Regions from separate parts of the Arthrobacter sp. NPDC055585 genome, predicted to be linked through region 2. Evidence: riboswitches for the same ligand, from Rfam matches in the RefSeq annotation. Region 2 holds a riboswitch; each other region holds the start of a gene.
The links. A riboswitch is a leader RNA that binds a small molecule or an ion and turns the genes downstream of it on or off. The one in region 2 is predicted to bind S-adenosylmethionine.
Positions count from the first base shown of each region.

Region 1: it holds a riboswitch for S-adenosylmethionine, as region 2 does, so the genes downstream of both, ACWGQ2_RS11055 (methionine ABC transporter ATP-binding protein) here and ACWGQ2_RS01615 (hypothetical protein) in region 2, are expected to answer to the same signal.
Region 3: it holds a riboswitch for S-adenosylmethionine, as region 2 does, so the genes downstream of both, ACWGQ2_RS11025 (LLM class flavin-dependent oxidoreductase) here and ACWGQ2_RS01615 (hypothetical protein) in region 2, are expected to answer to the same signal.
Region 4: it holds a riboswitch for S-adenosylmethionine, as region 2 does, so the genes downstream of both, ACWGQ2_RS00140 (bifunctional o-acetylhomoserine/o-acetylserine sulfhydrylase) here and ACWGQ2_RS01615 (hypothetical protein) in region 2, are expected to answer to the same signal.

Region 1 is NZ_JBSHIT010000005.1:262,022-265,428, forward strand. It holds gene ACWGQ2_RS11045 (SDR family oxidoreductase) at 1-675, shown strand, start outside; gene ACWGQ2_RS11050 (DUF6434 domain-containing protein) at 679-1,230, opposite strand; SAM riboswitch class I at 1,441-1,546, shown strand; gene ACWGQ2_RS11055 (methionine ABC transporter ATP-binding protein) at 1,653-2,444, shown strand; gene ACWGQ2_RS11060 (methionine ABC transporter permease) at 2,437-3,102, shown strand; gene ACWGQ2_RS11065 (LLM class flavin-dependent oxidoreductase) at 3,123-3,407, shown strand, end outside.
Region 2 is NZ_JBSHIT010000001.1:380,742-384,148, forward strand. It holds gene ACWGQ2_RS01605 (serine/threonine-protein kinase) at 1-174, opposite strand, end outside; gene ACWGQ2_RS01610 (Nramp family divalent metal transporter) at 386-1,693, opposite strand; gene ACWGQ2_RS01615 (hypothetical protein) at 1,797-2,192, opposite strand; SAM riboswitch class IV at 2,334-2,459, opposite strand; gene ACWGQ2_RS01620 (hypothetical protein) at 2,559-3,008, opposite strand; gene ACWGQ2_RS01625 (cold-shock protein) at 3,165-3,368, opposite strand.
Region 3 is NZ_JBSHIT010000005.1:256,860-260,266, forward strand. It holds gene ACWGQ2_RS11015 (aliphatic sulfonate ABC transporter substrate-binding protein) at 1-404, opposite strand, end outside; gene ACWGQ2_RS11020 (ABC transporter ATP-binding protein) at 525-1,352, opposite strand; SAM riboswitch class IV at 1,764-1,878, shown strand; gene ACWGQ2_RS11025 (LLM class flavin-dependent oxidoreductase) at 1,914-3,308, shown strand; gene ACWGQ2_RS11030 (hypothetical protein) at 3,333-3,407, shown strand, end outside.
Region 4 is NZ_JBSHIT010000001.1:27,893-31,299, forward strand. It holds gene ACWGQ2_RS00140 (bifunctional o-acetylhomoserine/o-acetylserine sulfhydrylase) at 1-1,120, opposite strand, end outside; SAM riboswitch class IV at 1,186-1,302, opposite strand; gene ACWGQ2_RS00145 (VOC family protein) at 1,427-2,068, shown strand; gene ACWGQ2_RS00150 (hypothetical protein) at 2,197-3,153, shown strand; gene ACWGQ2_RS00155 (glycoside hydrolase family 2 protein) at 3,219-3,407, opposite strand, start outside.

The DNA of each region.
Region 1 (3,407 bases), on a different contig from region 2:
GCGCTGGCCCGCAGTCCGCTCAAGGCAGCTCAAGTACTGCCGCCGGAGGCCGAAGTGGTGGAAGGTGACGTCACCCGGCCCGCGACCCTCGCCAAAGCGGTCGACGGCGTGGATGCCATTATCTTCACGCACGGCGCCAACGGCGGAGAAGACCCGCAGGCGGTGGATTACGACGGCGTGCGGAACGTCCTGCTGGCACTGCACGGACGCCGTGTCCGGGTGGTGCTGATGACGGCCATCGGCCTGACCAACAGGACGGCCTTCGGCACCCTGGTGGACTGGAAACGGCGGTCCGAACGCCTGCTCCGCGCCAGCGGACTGCCGTACACCATCATCCGGCCCGGCTGGTTCGACTACAACGAGCCCGGCCAGGACCGGGAAGTAGCGCTGCAGGGAGACCGGCGGCGAACCGGCACCCCGGCTGACGGCGGCATCGCCCGCACCCAGATTGCGCAGGTACTGGTGCAGGCCCTTTCCTCGGATGAAGCCCTGGGCAAGACCCTTGAACTTATCGCCGGGGACGGAGAGCCGGTCACCGATTTCGAAGCCTTCTTCGAACCGCTGCAGGCTGACCCGCCGGGCACCCTGGACGGAGTGCAGGACGATCTGAACATGCCGTTGGAGGAAGAGCCGGAAAACATCCGGGAAGAACTGGCTGCGATCGGCAGCCGCTAGGGCCTAGCCTCGCTGATCAGCGGGGAGGGAGCGGTGTAGTTTCCAAGCTGCGAGCATCTGGTCCCTGGTGCCGCCGGGATGTGTAGCGTGCCAGTCCCGCGCGAAGCGGTTCAGCTCGAACTGCGGGCCGATCGGCCGGGCGGCAGCCGCTCGTGTGGCGTGCCAGTGATCCAATGCAGCAGCCAGTGTAGCCGTCCCGTCATTGGCGGCGAAGAACTCACGCATGGGCGCATCAAAGCGGAAACCCGGCCCGAGGGCGTTGACGAAGAACTCCCGCAGCACCTGGCTACAGGGGTGCCCGGCCGGAACCACCGTGTGGATAGTCAGCGGAGGAACAAGCCGCTGTTGGCAGCTTCGGGGCTTCGCAGCAGGGGCCGGAAGCGGCCCGCCTGCCAGGAACGCGGCAATCCGTTCGGCCAGCAGTTCCTTGGAACCTCCGGCCGGGATCTGCTGCGCGCGGGCAAACGCCTGCAGCTCCTCCTTCAGCCAGTACCAGCGGCGGAATTCGCCTGCACCGAGGGAGGAAGAGAGGGCAGGGCGTTCCGGAAGGGTCACGGTCCCATCTTCTCGGATCCGCCAGGTAATCGGTGCTCCCGCGCCGCGGACGGACCCTCCGTTTGAATTGGCACGGGACCGTGGCTGCATTCGTCCGGCACGGCGTAACAAAACGGATTGTGACGCAGTGCCGCGTTACGTACCGACGCATAGGGCCGCACAGGGAAATGTTCTGGCCCTCACGGGGTGCAGCCGGTTTAGATAGTGCCGTAACCATCCAGAGCGGCTGAGAGACCTGGCTCCGTGACGCCGCAGCAACCCCCTTCCGCGGGCTAACCCCGCCGAAGAAGGGTGCTACCGCCAGGACCGATGGAGAAGCACCTGCTCTAATCCGGTCCGCTGCACCCGTGCCTTGCTGCACGGGCGCAGACCGGGGACCGCTGCGTGCCCCTCTTCCCGGGTTTAGACCTCAGGAGGACAGCATGATCAGAATTGAAAACGTCTCCACCGTCTTTGGAGGCGGTGAATCCGCCTTTATGGCCGTGGACAGCGTCAGCCTCGAAATACCCAAGGGCAGCATCCAGGGCATCATCGGGTTCTCCGGCGCCGGGAAGTCCACCCTGCTGCGCAACATCAACCTGCTTGAACGGCCCACCTCCGGACGGGTCCTGGTGGACGGAACGGACCTGACCGGCCTGGCGGACGCAGAACTGCGCGCCGCGCGGCATGAGATCGGAATGATCTTCCAGCACTTCAACCTGCTGAACAACCGCACTGCTGCGCAGAACGTTGAACTCTCGCTGAAGTTCGCCGGCGTGAAGAGTGCTTCCGAACGCCGCACCCGCGCACTGGAGGCGCTCGCCGTCGTCGACCTCTCGGAGAAGGCCGGCACCTACCCGGCCAAACTCTCCGGCGGGCAGAAGCAGCGGGTGGCCATCGCCCGCGCCCTGGCCACCCGGCCCAAGGTGCTGCTGTGCGACGAGCCGACCTCCGCCGTCGACCCCCGGACCACCGCCTCGGTGCTGCAGTACCTCAGCGACGTCAACGCACGGTTCGGCATCACGATTGTGGTGGTCACCCATGAAATGAACGTCATCAAGGCCATCGCTGACAACGTGGCTGTCATGGAGGAAGGCCGGGTGGTTGAACAGTTCGCGCTCGCAGAGCTGAACCGGCCAGGCTTCACGCCGGCCACCGCCATTGGCCGGTACCTGATCTCGGATGAAATCACCCTGGATCGTGCGGACCGCCGGGAAGGAGCCCGCGTTGCTTGAGCGCATTGCCGAAGTCTGGCCGGAACTGCTTGCCGCCCTGGGCCAGACCGGCACCATGCTGCTGGTCGCCATTCCGCTGGCGGTGCTGATCGGCACCCCGCTGGGCGTCCTGCTCTACACTCTGGGACCGGACGGGCTGGGTCACAAACCCCGGCTGCACCGGGTACTGGACTCACTGGTGAACCTGGTGCGGTCCTTCCCCTTCCTGATCCTGCTGATCGCGATCATCCCGTTCACCCGGTTTGTGGTGGGAACCACCATCGGCACCGCAGCTGTGATCGTGCCGCTGACCATCAACGCGATTCCGTACTTCGCCCGGTTCGTGGAGCAGAACATCACCGCTCTGGGCGGGGGCGTGGTGGAAGCGGCCCGCTCCATGGGAGCTACCCGCGGGCAGATTGTGCGCGACGTCCTGCTGGTCGAGGCGCGTCCGGCGCTCATCAGTTCCGTCACCATCATGACCGTCAGCTTCATCTCCTACTCCGCGATGGCGGGACTGGTGGGCGGTGGCGGAATCGGCGACTTCGCCATCCGGTACGGCTACTACCGCTACGAAACCGGGCTGATGCTCACCGCGATTGTGCTGATGGTCCTGCTGGTGCAGGCCGTGCAGCTGGGCGGTTCCTGGCTCTCCCGCCGCGCTGACAAGCGCCTCTGACTTCTATCGAAAGCTTTGCCATGACTATTCCCAGTACCCGCTTTGTAGGTCCGCGTCCGCGCTTGCTGCTGAACGCCTTCCTGATGAACACCACCAGCCACATCCGCGGTGGCCAGTGGCGCCACCCCGACGCCGAACAGCATCGCTTCAACGAACTGTCCTTCTGGACGGACCTGGCCCGCCAGCTGGAAGACGCGAAGTTCGACGCGCTGTTCTTCGCCGACGTCGTTGGACTGTACGGCAACCACGACGGCGGGTGGGCCTCCCACGTGCGCCGCGGTCTGCAGGTGCCCGCCAACGATCCG
Region 2 (3,407 bases):
GACGTCGTCGGGGTCAACAGCACTGGCCCGGAAGAGCTTCACGGCGATGTCGCGGCCGAGAGCCTCGTCCAGTCCTCGGTAGACGGTGGCCATGCCACCGTGGCCAATAGGTTCGATGAGTCGGTATCGGCCCGCAATCAGACGATTCAGGCCACCCGCTGCGCTGATTTCCATGCTGCAACCTTCTCTCGCCATTACAGCGTAGCGGAGGGTGCTCGGGGCGTAGATGGGCTTTCCCTACATATTTTCGAACTGCGTTTTTCCCTCGTGGAAGCAGGTGCAATACGCTAAACTGCCCTGCTGCGCGAGGGCGCGGCAGGGCAGTTTCGGGTGCTTCGATCCGGGCTCCCCGGAAGGGGCCCGGGAGCCCGTCCGGCTCGCGGGATTACTCCCCGCCGAGTACCGGTGCGAGAGCCTTCCAGGCCTGCTGCAGGCCCAGGATGATGAACAGCAGGGCGGTGAGACCCAGCGCGATATTGGTGTGCAGACGGTTGGCCCATTCCTTGGGGATGCGCTTGCCGTTCAGCAGGCCCAGCAGGGTGACTGCGAGGAACGGCATAAACAGCGAGCCCAGCACGCCGTACGCCAGGATCAGGCCGATCGGCTGACCCAGGGCGAAGAGGATCATGGGCGGGAAGGTCAGCCACAGGACGTAGAACTTGAAGTACTTGCCGCCCACGCGGGTGTCCGGGTGGCCGGATTCCTTGCCGCGCATGTTGCCCCAGAAATCGGCGAACATCAGGGAAACGCCGTTCCAGACCCCGATGATGGAGGAGAAGGACGCTGCCCAGAAACCGATCAGGAAGCCGGTACCCACGAAGTCGCCGTATTCGAGCTTCAGCACGTCGTAGAGATCCAGCAGTCCCTTGTCTCCGGCGCTGAGGGTGATGCCCGCGGTGCGCACAACTTCGGCACCCACGATGAGCATGGCGATGACGAAGATGCCAGTCATGACGTACGCCATCGAGTTGTCGATGCGCATGACCTTCATCCACTTAGGCGTGTACCAGCCCTTTTCACGCAGCCAGTAGCCGTAGGCAGCCAGCGTGATGGTGCCGCCGACGCCGCCGGCAAGCGCCAGCGTGTAGACGATGCCGCCTTCGGGGATCATCGGGACGAGGCCCTTGAACATCTCCGGGATATTCGGGGTGGCGATGATTGCCAGACCGACAACGGTAATGAACATCAGCCCGACGAGGGCCGCGGTGATCTTCTCGAACGTGGCGTACTTGCCGAACCACACCATCACAAAGCCTGCCAGGCCCATCACAATCGCCCAGGCCCACAGCGGCAGGAACGGGAAGACCGCCGCCAGCGGCAGCGCGGCGGAAGACATGGCCGTGGCACCGTAAACGAAGCCCCAGATCATGATGTACGGGCCGAAGTACCAGGTGGTCCAGCGGCCCAGGGAACGCCAGCCCTCGAAGATGGTCTTGCCGGTGGCGAGCGTGAAGCGGCCCGCTCCCTCAACCAGGATGATCTTCAGGATGACGCCGAGGATGACTGCCCAGAGCAGGCCATAGCCGTAGCGTGAGCCCGCGACCAGGGTCGCAACCATGTCGGCTGCGCCAACACCCGTGGCCGCAACCACGAGTCCGGGGCCAACTATTTTCCATTTGGCAGCCTTGCCGCCGTCATCATCGATCCGCTCCGAATGCGGTACCGCGTCAGCGCGGGGATTGTTTTCAGCCATCGGCCAAGAATTCCTAACTAGCGAGTGGCCGCGGCGCCAGGACAGCACGCGGCAGTGTGCCCGGCCTCACCCGGGACAATGAATTCTCTCACAGGGCTTGCACTCAGTGGAATTCCGTGAACGGGCTGACCGCACTGGCCCCACAGGCCACAAACGCCTCAGGTTCGGGGGTCACGACCGTCAAATTGCCCTGGATGGCCGTAGCGGCGAGCCAGGTCCGGAGGACACCACGGGCATCCCCGGGCGCTGCTTCCGGAAGCGTGCGCCAGAGCAGGGCAACCTCGTGGTCCACCGGCAGGATGTTGGCCGTGAACCGGGAGGACAGCTCGCGGAGCCATCCGGGCGACGATGACTCAAGTTCGCCTATGGTCAGTGCCGACACAAAGACGCGCAGGTGGCTGCGGCTGCGGAGGAAACCCACGACGGCGGGATCCGGCGATCCGCTGCGGACCTCCGCCAGGACCGGTGTATCCAGGAGCAGGCCCGAGGGACCGCTCATGCGGCGGCAGGCTCGCCCAGCAGGAAGTTGACGAAAGCTTCCCGGATGCTGACGAGGGCCTCGTAATCCTGCAGGCTGACTGCGTTGAGGGAAACGGGTACAGAAGTGTCCATGGCTGCGGCGCCGGGCGCCGGTCCTTTCGGCGTGCTCTTGCCTGGCACCGGTTGCCCCGAAGGCGAGTGCAGGCCGCTTCTTCATCCGAACCACCCAACGAGCGTGGGGTTGGTATGCGGCCAAGTCGGAGCTTGGCGGCCGCAGTTCTTGAAGCTGTTAGGAGTATAGGCAGAACCCGGCCGGAATTGTGTGCTGCGTTACGCCCGTGTGGCGGATATGTCCTGCTCCGGCCGCCCTGCCGCAGCACCGGTCTCATCCGGCATATGTGCCGTTGAAGCGTTCAGGCACCCATTCCAGGAAGATGTTCGCGGTCACCGGGCCTATGCCGGGGAATTGCTCGAGCCGGCGGCGGAGCTCTGCCGGGGATTCCGCGTCCTTGACCATGTCCGATACGGAACCGAACTCCCTGATGATTCCCGCCATCACGGTGTGCAGCTCGTCATCCTCCTTCCAGCGGTAGTGGACGTAGCCGCCTTCGGTGAGCAGGCGCATCAGCTGGTCCCGGCTGACGTCTGCAAACTTTTCGGGGCCAGTGAGCCCGTTGTCGATCAGGACGTGCCAGGTGCGGGCGGCGATCTCCTGCTGAATGCGCTTGCCGAACAGCAGGCTGGCGAGCAGCCACCGGTAGAGCTGATCCGGCGCGCCGGAGCTGAGGTCCAGTCCAAGGTCTGCGGGAGTCATCTTCTTCTTGTTGCTGGCCATGCTGTTCAAAGTACGCCGGCTGCCCGCCGCAGGGAATGTCCGCCGGTTGCTCCCCATCAGCAGTTGATGGATGCGTGGTTAAACAGAGGATGCAGGACGGAAAACCGTCCTGCATCCTGAGTCCAGCTGGCCCGTGAAAGGGCCGGAAGTCTTTGGTTAGACAGCCTGGATGTTTACCGCCTGGGGGCCCTTGGGTCCCTGTTCGGTATCGAAGCTAACCTTCTGGTTCTCTTCGAGGGAGCGGTAGCCGCTCGCGTTGATGGCGGAGTAGTGGGCGAAAACATCGGCGCTGCCGTCATCGGGCTCGATGAAGCCGAAGCCCTTTTCGGAGTTGAACCATTTCACGGTGCCTGTTGCCATTTTTAATCATCCTTCTGAGGCGAAACTTCCCCGACCGTC
Region 3 (3,407 bases), on a different contig from region 2:
TGGGAGTAGATGCTGATGGTCTTGATTTCGGAACCGTTGGCGCGGGCGAGGAGGGCAGCCGAACCGGCGGTGGAGCCGACGTCGATCGCTCCGGCGCGCAGCGCCTCGTTGGCCTTGTTGGATCCCGCGGACTGTACCCAGTTGACCTCAACGCCCTGCTCTTCGAGGGTGGCTTCGAGCCAGCCCTGGTCCTTGATCACCAGGCTGAGCGGGTTGTAGGTGGCGAAGTCGATGTTCAGGGTGCCGCCGTCGGCCGTTTCGTTGGCGGCTGCGCCGGAGGAATCTTCGCCGGCAACGCAGCCGGTCAGGGCCAGGGAGACGGCGGCGGCGGTGGCTGCCAGTGCGGTGAGCGGGCGGCGGGAGACACGGGGTGGGCGGCGGGAGAAGCGGGAACGGCTGTTCATGGGGATTCCTTCGAGACGGGTGGAGCAGAAAAAATCAGGGATAGGTACAACTGGTGCGGGCACAAAGCGTCCGCGGTTTGGCCCCGTTTTGAGCGCGGGGGCAGGGGAGGCGTGGGCGCTCTAGTGGCGGTCGACGCCGAGGCTTGCCAGGAGTTCGCCGCGCATTCGGGCGAGTTCGGCTGAGGCTCGGTCCCGGGGGCGGGCGCCGGGAACGGTGATGGTCTGGGTGATGGTGGCCCCGGGTTTGCCGGGTTCGCGGCCGAGCACGATGATCCGGTCGGCGAGCTGGAGGGCTTCATCGACGTCGTGAGTGACCAGCAGGACGGTGGCCGGGGCGGCGCGGTGCACGTCCAGCAGCAGGTCCTGCATCTTCAGGCGGGTCAGTGCGTCCAGGGCGCCGAACGGTTCGTCCAGCAGCAGGACGCCGGGCTTGCGGGCCAGGGCGCGGGCCAGCGAGGCGCGCTGGGCCATGCCGCCGGAAACGGCGCGCGGCTGGTGCTTGGCGAAGCTGTCCAGTTCCACGAGCTTGAGCAGTTCGGAGACCTTGGCCTGGCCTTCGGAGGCGCTGGTGCCCTTCGGCAGGCCGATCGCAACGTTGGCCTGCAGGGTCTGCCAGGGCAGCAACCGGGGTTCCTGGAAGGCGACGGCGCAGCGGTCATCGATGCCGCGCACAGCGGTTCCGTCGATTCGAACCTGGCCGGTGGACGCGGCGTCGAGCCCGGCAGTGGCGCGCAGCAGCGTGGACTTGCCGCAGCCGCTGGACCCCAGGATCGCCAGGACTTCCCCCGGGCGGACTTCAAAGTTGATGTCGCGGAGCACCACGTGGGCGTCTGCGCCGGAGCCAAAGCTGCGGCCAACGCCGTCGAACGTCACGGACAGGGCGGTGTCGGGTGCGGTGGGCGCGGCAGCGGACACAGCATGGGACCCAGAGGACAGTACAGCAGTCATTGAACACTCCATCGGTCCTGGCAGTAGCACCCTACGGAAAACGTCCTGGGCCGTTACCGGCCTCCTGCGACGTCCACCTCGCTATCGCAGTGCCTCAAGGAGGAAGCACTCCGACCAGGGTTGCTGCGGCTTCACTGATCCAGGTCTCTCAGCCGCTCGGGATGGTCAAGCACCAACTAAACGCCCTGAAGTCCGATCCCGGCAAGTCCCCGCGTAACATTTCGAATCCAGTCCCCTTCCCGCCGGTGTCCCCATCGAGAGGCCAGTTACGGCTCTTTTGAGCGCCCAAAGGAGCCGTAACTGGCCTCTCGATGGTTTTTGGGAGGGGAGAAGTACGACGGCGGCCGTTACGCCGCGTGACAGGCGGGGCTTGCGTGCCACCGGGGGAACGGGCGCATACTGAACCCGCAGGATCATGAGTCCCAACGCGAAGCTCTGGCTGGTTGGGCGGCAACCCTCTCCCGTAGCGGGGTGCCCCAGATGACGATCCGGTCGCCGGCAGCACCGCCCGCGGCAAGTACGGCGCTCCCTCTGCGGTGCGTCCTTCCGTAAAGGACCCTCATGGCCACCACGCCCGCCCGCCACATCCGCTTCAACGCCTTCGACATGAACTGCGTGGGCCATCAGTCGCCCGGCCTCTGGCGCCACCCCGAAGACCGTTCCGCGGACTACACCAAGCTCAGCTACTGGACCCATCTGGCCCAGACCTGCGAACGCGGCCTGTTCGACGGGATCTTCATTGCCGACGTCCTCGGCACGTACGACGTGTACGGATCCTCCAACGAAGCGACCCTGCGGCAGGGCACCCAGGTCCCGGTAAACGATCCGCTGCTGCTGGTCTCCGCCATGGCGCTGGTCACTGAACACCTCGGCTTCGGCGTCACGGCCGGAACCGCCTACGAGCACCCGTACCCGTTCGCCCGCCGGCTCTCCACCCTGGACCATCTCACCGGAGGGCGGGTCGGCTGGAACGTAGTGACCGGCTACCTGCCCTCCGCCGCCCGGAACATGGGCCAGGAAGACCAGCTGGAGCACGACGAGCGCTACAACCACGCCGATGAATACCTCGAAGTTGTCTACAAGCTGCTCGAGGGCTCCTGGGAAGACGATGCCGTGGTCCGCGACCGGGAGACCGGCGTGTTCACCGACCCGGCCAAGGTCCATGACATCAACCATGAGGGCAAGTACTTCAAGGTCCCCGGCATCCACATTTCGGAGCCCTCGCCGCAGCGCACACCGGTGATCTACCAGGCCGGTGCGTCGCCGCGCGGCATCGCTTTCGCGGCAGAGAACGCTGAAGCAGTCTTCGTCGGAGCGTCCACGGTGGAGAAGCTCAAGGCGACCGTCACGAAGATCCGCGACGCCGCCGAAGCAGCAGGACGGGACCGGCACTCGATCCGGATCTACACGCTGCTGACCATCATCACCGCCGCCACTACCGAGGAAGCCGAAGCCAAGCACCTGGATTACCAGAGCTACATCAGCGACGAAGGCGCGCTGGCGCTGATGTCCGGCTGGATGGGCGTGGACCTCTCCACCTACAACCTCGATGAGCCGCTCGGCTCGGTGAAGTCCAACGCCATCCAGTCCGCTGCGGCGAACTTCCAGAAAGTGAAGGACGACGGCGAGCCCTGGACGGTGCGCGACATCGCCGAGAGCGCCGGGATCGGCGGGCTGGGCCCGCGGCTGGTGGGCTCCGGCGAGGAGGTTGCCGAGGAACTGATCCGCTGGGTGGAGGAGACCGACGTCGACGGCTTTAACCTCGCGTATGCCGTCACACCGGGCACCTTCGAAGACGTGGTGGAGTTCGTGGTTCCGGAGCTGCAGAAGCGCGGCGCGTACCCCACGGAGTACGCCCCCGGCACTCTGCGGAACAAGCTCTTCGGTGCCGGAGACAAGCTTCCCGCAGAGCACCGCGGTGCACGGTACCGGCTGGCACCGGCAGTAAAGGGATAGAGGCCCCTCGGCTATCCTCGATCCATGACTGCCGACGGACCGTCCAATACCATTCAGCTCACCGTCAGTTCCAAGCGTGCCCGGGCACACGGCGAACTG
Region 4 (3,407 bases), 350 kb from region 2:
AGTGCAGCTCCAGGCCGTCCACAAAGCGCTTGCCGGCCTCGACTCCGCCCTCGATTTCGAAGGACACGATCGCTCCGGTACCGCGTGGGCCGTACTTGCGTCCCCGTTCGTACCAGGGGCTCGACTCCAGCCCTGCATACGCAACGGAAATGACGTCGTCGTGCGCTTCCAGCCAGCGCGCCACGGCGACGGCGTTTTCAACGTGCCGCTCCACGCGCAGGCTCAGGGTCTCCAGTCCCTGGGCCAGGAGGAAGGCATTGAACGGGGAGAGCGCAGAGCCCAGGTCGCGGAGCAGCTGAACCCGCGCCTTGAGGATGTAGGCCAGGTTCGCGCCGAGGACGCCGTTGGCGCCCAGGTCGCGGGCGTAGACCAGCCCGTTGTAGCTCTCATCCGGGGTGTTGAAGCCCGGGAACTTCTCCGGGTCGGCGCCGAAGTCGAAGTTGCCCGAGTCCACGATCACGCCGGCAATCACGGTGCCGTGCCCGCCCAGGTACTTGGTGGCTGAATGCACCACAATGTCAGCGCCCCATTCGATGGGCCGGATCAGGTACGGCGTGGACAGGGTGTTGTCCACGATCAGCGGGATCCCGGCCTCATGGGCGACGGCGGAGATCCCCTCGATGTCCAGGACGTCCTGGCGGGGGTTGGACACCACTTCGCCGAAGAAGGCCTTGGTGTTGGGGCGGACTGCTTCCCGCCACTGGTCCAGGTTGTCCGGGTCCGCGACGAAGCTGACGTCGATTCCGAACTTCTTCAGCGTGTGCTTGAAGAGGTTGTAGGTTCCGCCGTAGAGGCTGGGGCTGGCCACAATGTGGTCCCCAGCCTGGGCGAGGTTGAGGATGGCGTAGGTCTCGGCGGCCTGGCCGGAGGCGAGTAGCAGGGCTCCAAGGCCGCCTTCCAGGGAGGCGATCCGGTTCTCGACGGCTTCCTGGGTGGGGTTGCCGATTCGGGTGTAGATCGGCTCCAGTTCGGCCAGCGCAAACCGGTTCGCTGCCGCTTCGGCGCTGGGGAAGACGAAGGACGAGGTTTGGTAGATGGGCAGGGCGCGGGCACCGGTTACGGCGTCGGGCTCCTGACCTGCATGGATCTGGCGGGTTTCGAAGGACCAGTTGGCAGACATTGTGCTCCCTTTATGACCAGGGGCCCCACAGGGTCGGGTCCGGGATACTCCGGAGCGACACGTGTGGCCCGCGCTTGCCGGTACGCCTGTTTGCGTACGGCCAGGTCTTCACCCGGGGCACCCCACCGCGGTTGGAGGGTTGCCGGCCAGCAAGCCGGGGCTATCTGCTGGCACTCATGACCTGTACCTATAGAACCAACGCTCCCGCTGTTGCGCAACCCATATGACGCAGCGTGAAAGTTGCTCATTACGCTCCTTAGGCTTGCCTTAGTCGAGACACAGGTCACAACGTGCCAAGATGTTCGCATGCGCCTGGATCACGTCTCTTACGCCTGCGAATCCGACGGCCTGCTGGCCACCACGGAACGCATTGCTGCTGCCCTGGGAACCGACTTCGTCAAGGGCGGAGTCCACCCCCGTTTTGGTACCCGCAACATGATCCTCCCGCTGGCCAACCACCAGTATGTTGAGGTTGTTGAAGTACTGAATCATCCCGCATCGGACAAGGCTCCCTTTGGGCAGGCCGTCCGTGCACGCTCCGAAGCCGGAGGCGGCTGGATGGGCTGGTGTGTTGCCGTTGAGGACCTGGCTCCCTTTGAAGAACGCCTTGGCCGCGCCTCCGTTCCCGGCAACCGCAAGTTCCCCGACGGGCAGGAACTCACCTGGCGTCAGATCGGCATCAACGGCCTGATCGCGGACCCGCAGGTTCCCTACATGCTGCGCTGGGATGAAGACAAGGCCGACCTCCACCCCTCGCGTGCCTTCGAAGGCACTGTCTCGCTGCAGTCGCTCACCATTGCCGGGTCTGCCGCACGGGTGACCGAGTGGCTGGGTATGCCGGTTGAGAGGCCCCTGGAGTCCGTGGACGTCACCTGGGTCTCCCCCAAGGGCACCCCCGGCATCATGTCCGTCACCTTTGCCACTGAGAAGGGTCTCGTCGAGATCTAGTTTCCGGATTCGCTCCGGTTTGGGAAATCGCTCCGGTACGCCGGGGACGATTTCTCCCAAGCCGGAGCTTTTCCACATATTGGGGTCCCTCCCCACGACCTAGCCGCTGCGTCTCCAACTATTGGGGCATGGAACCCGAGTTGATTTTCACTGCCGATGCCGATGCCTATGGGGCCGGCCGATACCTCCTTGCCGAAAGTTGCCGGAGGGGCAGCATCGTGCGGTTGCGCACCGGGGTCTATGTCGATGCTGAAACCTGGCACGGACTGGCGCCGTGGGAACGCGAACGCGTCCGGGTCCGCGCAGCAGTTGCCCAGGGTCAGGAACGCCGGATCCCTGTGCAGGAATCTGCAGCCGTCATGTGGGGAATGCCCCTTCTTCAACTTCCATCCGAGGTGCTCCTCCTGGCCGAAGCCCCCTCCCACGGCCGACGTCGTGCAGGGATCCGGTGGACGGTCAGGAACCTGCTTGAACCCCTCGACGCGGTCTCCGGCGTGAGCATGACGTCACGTACCCAGACCGCCCTGGACATAGCCGCGTACCTGGACTTCGAGGCAGCGGTTCCTGCTTTGGACAAGGTGCTGCGGAGCGCTCCGGCCCGTGGGCTGCCCTGCTACAGCAAAGAACATCTGCTGCGGCTGGCGGAAAACCTTCCGAACAAGAGCAGGCTGAACCGTGCCGTGCGCGTGATTGGCTTTGCCGATGCGCGTTCCGAGTCGGCCGGCGAATCCTACTCCCGGGCGGTCATGTTCAGGCAGGGATTCCCTGCGCCTGACCTGCAACATGAATTCGTTACTGCAGCAGGACGTTTCCGCGCCGACTTCTTCTGGCCGGAGCAGAGCCTGGTTGGAGAGTTCGACGGCGCCTTGAAGTACGGCCGGGGCAACCCCGCGGTTCCACCGCAATGGGACATCCTGATGAAGGAGAAACGCCGCGAGGATGCCATCCGGGCCACGGGCGTGGGCTTTGTCCGCTGGTCCTGGGCCGACATCTCGAGACCCGCATCGCATCCGGAGTCCCTGGTGCAGCGGCTCCTGCGGGCTGGCCTGCCGCTCCCGGGCCGGCCGCGTTCTCGCCGAAGCTGAGTTCGCTCCGCTTTGTGCAGATCGCTCCGCGGCGCGGCGGAGCGATTTCACAAAGTGGAGCGATCTTACAAAGCGGAGCGGTCCCCGCGGAAGGCACGGACAAGGTCAGCGTTCAGCGCGCGGACAGCCTCCGGATCAACCTTGAGCACCTTCCGATCGTAGGTGAGCAGGCCGTTGACCTCATCCTCGACGTCGGTGAGCTGGGTGTAGACGGTGGCGGCAAGGCCTTCCCGCAGCGCCGGCTCAATCTGGGT